Regions from separate parts of the Photobacterium makurazakiensis genome, predicted to be linked through region 2. Evidence: riboswitches for the same ligand, from Rfam matches in the RefSeq annotation. Region 2 holds a riboswitch; the other holds the start of a gene.
The links. Region 2 has a riboswitch for thiamine pyrophosphate ahead of thiD (bifunctional hydroxymethylpyrimidine kinase/phosphomethylpyrimidine kinase). Riboswitches for the same ligand answer to the same signal wherever they lie in the genome.
Positions count from the first base shown of each region.

Region 1 (3,337 bases), on a different contig from region 2:
GGTCGCTGATCAACATGCATGTCTACCACTGCCGACTCACTACTTCCCACACGAACGGGTTCGCCTAACTGATATTGTTCAGCCACCGCCAATAGAGGCTCAATATGCATTAATAGCGGGGTCAGGTGATCGGGTAAACACAAAGTGCTCATTAGTTTTCCTCTTGCATAGGATGGTAGAGTTCACTGCCTCTCGAGCGGAATTCATCCGATTTCTGCTGCATCCCCTCTAGCGGATCGTCCAGTAGCTGAATAGCCAAGTCACCGTCTTGTTCAAGGCCATGAGCATATTCGCGAACTTCCTGTGAGATTTTCATCGAGCAGAATTTAGGGCCACACATAGAACAAAAATGCGCAACTTTTCCAGATTCTTGAGGTAGTGTCTCGTCGTGATAGGCCCTTGCTGTAACAGGGTCTAAAGCTAGGTTAAATTGATCTTCCCAGCGGAATTCAAAGCGCGCTTTTGAAAGCGCATTATCTCGGACTTGGGCGCCGGGGTGGCCTTTCGCCAAATCTGCCGCATGTGCACACAGTTTGTAGGTGATCAGTCCTACTTTTACATCATCTTTATTCGGTAAGCCTAAGTGCTCTTTCGGCGTGACATAGCAGAGCATGGCACAGCCATACCAACCAATCATCGCAGCACCAATACCAGAAGTAATGTGATCATAACCTGGTGCGATATCAGTGGTGAGTGGGCCAAGCGTATAAAAAGGGGCTTCATGGCAGTGCTTTAGTTGCTCTTCCATATTTTCTTTGATCATATGCATAGGCACATGACCAGGACCTTCAATCATCACCTGTACATCGTATTCCCATGCAACCTTCGTTAACTCACCCAGTGTACGAAGCTCACTGAACTGCGCTTCATCGTTGGCATCAGCAACTGAGCCAGGGCGCAAACCGTCCCCTAAAGATAGGGCGATATCGTATTGGGCACATATTTCGCAGATCTCACGAAAATGCTGGTACAAAAAGCTTTCTTGGTGATGCGCCAGACACCACTTCGCCATAATCGAGCCGCCACGGGAGACAATGCCAGTTACCCGTTTAGCCGTCATTGGTACATAACGAAGTAGTACACCGGCATGAATGGTGAAGTAATCAACGCCTTGCTCAGCTTGCTCGAGTAAGGTGTCCCTGAAAACCTCCCAATTGAGGTTTTCAGCAATACCGTTCACTTTCTCGAGCGCTTGGTACATAGGTACTGTACCAATCGGTACCGGACTGTTACGGATGATCCACTCACGGGTCTCGTGAATATTGCGTCCCGTCGATAGATCCATCACCGTGTCGCCACCCCAGCGGGTTGACCACACTAATTTTTCAACCTCTTCTTCAATCGAAGAGCTCACCGATGAGTTACCAATGTTGGCATTTACTTTCACCAGAAAGTTACGCCCGATAATCATGGGTTCTGACTCGGGGTGATTGATGTTCGATGGAATAATGGCACGCCCTTCTGCGACTTCTTGACGTACAAAATCTGGGGTAATATCTCGGGGTAAATTAGCACCAAGGGGCATGCCAGGATGTTGCTGGTTCAGTACTTCGTCACGGTATTTCGCTCGTCCCATATTTTCACGGATCGCGATAAATTCCATTTCAGGAGTAATGACCCCTTTTCGAGCATAATGAAGCTGAGTAACATTGGAGCCAGTAACAGCACGACGTACACGAGAACGCTCACCAAAACGTAATTCATCCAGTGTATCGTCAGCTAGCCGCTCTTTTGAATAAGCGGAGCTAAGATCATCCAATAGCTCAGTATCACCTCGTTCGGCTATCCAGCTTTCACGTAATTTAGGTAAACCACTGTAGATATCTATTTGATGTTCAGGATCAGTATAATAACCAGAGGTGTCATAGACTCGGACTGGTTCATTCGGCTCAAAAGCAGGCTCATCTTTTGTTCCACCGACCAAACTATCGGCTAGCGTAATTTCACGCATAGGCACCCGAATATCATTTCGGCTACCTGTAACATAAACCTTTTGAGAGTTAGGGTACGGTTGGGCAGTTAGTGACTCTATAAATTGTTTAGCTTCCAGTCTCGCTTGTTTGCGATTCGTCATAGCAATTTCCTATCATTCCATAGTAGGGAAGTTGCTTGGCGGATTGGTGCTTAAACAAGAGGCTACATGTAGGAATGTAGCATCATCTGGAACTGCAGCTGCGAATACAGCATTATCAGAAGATTTTCTCTTGTTCCCTTCGCAGGTATTAGCCTGATCAGGTTCTACGGATCCCGCAATGCGGTCTCAGCCAATTGGCACTCCGACAAGTTGAAAGGTCAGTATATGTAATCGATTAATACCCGGCAAGTGAACGAAACATAAAACTGATACTTTGTTAACAAAAATCGCATTTATTTTGACAGCCTTGATGATAAGGCTAAGCACTATTTATATTTTTTTACTAAGCTTTTCAGCAAAGATGAGTGCGTCTCACGGAGTTCACCAAGTTTATGAGTGATCTTAGGAGCCCCGTCTAAATCAAATAGCTTCGGTACCGCAACGCGCTGTGATGAATAGATACCCGTATGGCCGCTGAAGTAATAAGCCGTATAACAAGCAATCGCAAAATACAGCATATGATCAGCTCCAAACAGCTCAACCCCCATGATAGTACATGCAAGCGGTGTATTGGTTGCGGCGGCAAATACCGCGAGAAAGCCTAAAGCGGCGAACAGATCAACTGGTGCCCCCAATACCCACGCTAATGTATTACCTAGCGTAGCCCCCACAAAGAACAATGGTGTGACTTCTCCACCTTTAAAGCCAGCAGCCAGCGTCACTGCAGTGAGTATTAACTTCAGCAACCAGCTATACCACTCAGCCCCACCGTCCTGAAAGGCGCTGAGTATGCTGACACCACCCTCACGGCTTGAATACACACCAAGGCCAATATAATCATAATTGCCAATAAGCTGTACTGATGCAATCACGATGCATCCCCCAACAACAACAATTAGGTATGGATTCTTCAATGTTGCTTTGAATATGTCTTTAAAGGCATGGGTTAACTCACCAAACAAATAACCAGCAAGGCCAAAAGCGACTGCTGCCAATACAATCTTTCCCACCAAAAATAAATCTACTTTCACAGCATGTTCAAAAATAGTAATGGTTTCGAGAAAATCAATTCGGTAGTGAGTATGGTGTACCCCCCAAGCGGTACAAACAACATCAGCCAAAATAGCAGCAAAGAGTGCAGGAATAATTGCGTCATAACGCAAACGGCCAATAGCGAGTACTTCGAGAGCAAAAATGGCCCCTGTGAGCGGTGTTCCGAATACAGCACCAAATCCAGCGGCAACCCCAGCAATCAGCATCAAT
Region 1 is NZ_JAKJSJ010000013.1:1,777-5,113, reverse strand. Features, by position in the region: gene L4D09_RS05540 (thiamine phosphate synthase) at 1-152, opposite strand, end outside; gene thiC (phosphomethylpyrimidine synthase ThiC) at 152-2,074, opposite strand; TPP riboswitch at 2,192-2,289, opposite strand; gene L4D09_RS05530 (voltage-gated chloride channel family protein) at 2,401-3,337, opposite strand, start outside.
Region 1: it holds a riboswitch for thiamine pyrophosphate, as region 2 does, so the genes downstream of both, thiC (phosphomethylpyrimidine synthase ThiC) here and thiD (bifunctional hydroxymethylpyrimidine kinase/phosphomethylpyrimidine kinase) in region 2, are expected to answer to the same signal.

Region 2 (3,337 bases):
CTGGTAATCAATATGGGTAGCAGCCAGCGGCGAAGCGGAGCAAAGAGCAACATCTGTAAGGCAAAAAACAATCCTAAAAAGAGACCCAAGAATAAACCTAAGATAACTTCAGTACCGGTTACTAATGTGTGTTGCCAAAGGATATCAAACCGCTCAACCAGTTTCGTTAATACGGCAACAGGGCCGGGTAATATAAAAGGGGGTAATTCAAAAAGAATAACGATGGCATGCCATAAACCAAAAATCACACATACGCTCACCGTAATGCGTAAAAGGTGCTGAGACCAATGGTTAACTTCCTTTAAACCTGTATTTGCCGTGTGTTGCTGCTGCGTTAACAAAGGAGATGCTACCGTTGAATCATCTTGGATATTCTGTGTTGATTGATTACCCATAATCACGCTCCAATTGGTTGATAATCGTCTGCTGGTGGCTAGCGAGTTCAGCGGTAAACTGGCGTGGAGGTAACGAGCTTGGAACACCTAATGGTACGAGTGAGGCAGGGCTTCCAGACATAATATGGATATTATGACCAAGACGGAGAGCTTCTTGTGGATCATGAGTGATTAATAAAACAGTTCTGTCTTGCAGTAACTCAGCAGAGAGCGTTTGCAGCTTATAGCGTGTTACAGCATCAAGGGCTGAAAATGGTTCATCCATTAACACCAGTGGCTTATCTTGCATAAGTGTACGTGCAAGTGCTACACGCTGACGCATACCGCCAGAGAGTTGATCCGGGGTCGCTTTTGCGTAATCTTTTAGCCCTACAGCGTCAAGTAATGCTGTTGCGCGAGACATATCTGCGGGATGTTTGTTCCCAAAGCGGGTACTTAAGCAAACATTGTCAATAACGTTGAGCCATGGCAAAAGTAAATCTTGTTGTGCCATGTAAGCCACATTACCTAATAAGGGAGTGTTATTAGATGTCTTGAGTTCACCTTGCCATTCCACTTTATCCTCAAGCAACCCAGCAAGGTGACGAAGTAAGGTTGTTTTACCACACCCACTTTTTCCAAGTAGGCAAGTCCATTTACCAGCAGGCAGCTCTAAGCTGAGTGCAGAAAATAATGGCTCGGCAGCATCTTTATAACGGAGGGTTGCCTTTTTTAAGGCAACACCGATATTGCTAGCGAGTCCTGTTGTATTGATTACAGGTTCAGGCATCGTCATCACTGTTTTATTTATTCAGGCTTGAAATGACCAGCAAAGAAATGGTGAACAGGGCCGTGGCCTGAACCGATTTCTAGCTCGTCAGCGTGTGTGATCGCTTGCGTAATGTATGATTTAGCATGTTTCACTGAATCAACCAGCGAGTATTCTTGGGCAAGGAATGATGCGGTAGCTGCTGAAAGAGTACAGCCTGTACCGTGTGTATTACGTGTATTAATACGTAGCGTAGACATTCGAATAACATCGTTGCTTAGGATGAGTAGGTCAGTACTATTTTCATCTTGTTCCAGATGACCACCTTTCAGTAACGTTGATTTAGCCCCGAGACTACGCAGTCCGTCAATCATTGCAGACATGTCTTGCTCTGTTTCTGGAAGCGTAGTGCCAAGTAAAGCAGCGGCTTCAGGCAGGTTCGGTGTTATAACATCGGCAAGTGGAAGCAACTCTGTTTTGAGGGTTTCTATTGCTTCTTGCTCGAGCAGAAGATCACCACTCGTTGCGACCATGACGGGGTCGATAACAAGGTGCTTTGGCTGATATTGGCGAAGTTTACTGGCAACTGCACGTATAATATTTGCATCGCTTAACATGCCGATTTTGACTGATTTAACGTCGAGATCAGAAAAAACTGCATCAAGCTGCTGTTCTACAAAAGTGGGGTCAATACCGAAGATGCCGGTGACGCCTTGGGTGTTTTGTGCTGTTAAAGCAGTAATAACAGAGCAGGCATAGCCACCTGTTGCTGAAATCGCTTTAATGTCAGCTTGAATACCGGCACCACCACCGCTGTCAGAGCCAGCAATAGTCAATGTGATTGGTGTTTTTGATGGTTTGGCGTTGCCCATAACTACCCCTAAATGAATAAAGCGGAGGGTAGCAGGTGTCAATATTGGACTCTGAATACAGAGTAGTGATGAGACACGTGTGCTAGTTCCCTACGCCATTGCTAAATGGATCAGGTTCAACGGGTCCCACAACGTGGTCTCAGCCTAAGCTCCCCGACTAACGAAACATTAATTAATTGATATAACGCGTTATTGTAACCACGTTTAGAAACAATGAGCAAATAAGATTAACATTATTGTCTGCCAGGTAGCGTATTTAGCTATAGGTAGAATAAAAAGTGGGCAGCATAAATGCCGCCCATTTTCCCACGTTAGCCAAATTTCAAATATCGGAAGGGTAAATGTTAGATGGCTAAGGCTAATTACATTTTTTTACAGTAAGCTGCGATAATAACCATGTTAGTACCTGCCGCTTTACCTGTTACATGCAGTGGGTTGTCAGTTAAACGGATACCACGAACCGCTGTACCTTGTTTAACAACAAGGCTTGAGCCTTTAACAGGAAGATCTTTGATGATAGTAACGTTATCACCAGATTGTAGGGCTGTACCGTTAACATCTAGCGTTTTAATTGCATCAAGCTCGGCAAGAGCAATACCTTTTTCAGCCCACTCAACCATATCTTCTTCCATGTACATCATATCTAGAAGATCTTGAGCCCATGTTTCAGCTGAAAGGCGCTTAAGCATACGGTAAGCCATAACTTGAACTGCAGGTTCTTGGCTCCACATGCTGTCGTTTAGGCAACGCCAGTGGTTTTGATCCAATGTTTCTGCATCTTCGATTTCTGTACGGCAAGTACCACATACCATTACACAACTACCAGCGGTTGTATCAGGAGAGGCTGGTACTTCATAAACGCTTAGGTTGTCAGCAGATGCACAAAGTTCACATTTCTCGCCAGAACGCTGTTTAACAATATTTTCAATACTCATAAGGGTGTCCGTAGATGTGTAATGGTGGGTGTATACCATACAGGTAACTGTTCTGTTTATTATTATGACAGCAAATAAATAGAAGGGAAGGAATCACGGTTAAGATCACAGGAAATTGCAAAATAAAGGGTAAAAAACGAACGGGTGAATTAATCAATGTTAAAAATGTGACTTTTTAGTATGGGGGTTGCATTGTTTTGTGGCTAAACTGTAAGTGTTTGACTCTAAAGTAATGGTTATTAATAGGGACGGTTATGAAAAAAGGAATTATTTTACTGACAGTGTTAGCGCTCTTGGGTTGCGATGAAGATGATGTGAAAAATACTCTGACAGGAAAAGCTGAAGTATTTGCTGTAGTTAGCGCTGAAGTTGAAAGTGTCGATGGAT
Region 2 is NZ_JAKJSJ010000034.1:44,543-47,879, forward strand. Features, by position in the region: partial or broken gene L4D09_RS16050 (ABC transporter permease) at 1-257, opposite strand, end outside; gene L4D09_RS16055 (ABC transporter ATP-binding protein) at 388-1,164, opposite strand; gene thiD (bifunctional hydroxymethylpyrimidine kinase/phosphomethylpyrimidine kinase) at 1,182-2,015, opposite strand; TPP riboswitch at 2,086-2,181, opposite strand; gene L4D09_RS16065 (PhnA domain-containing protein) at 2,378-2,950, opposite strand; gene L4D09_RS16070 (hypothetical protein) at 3,205-3,337, shown strand, end outside.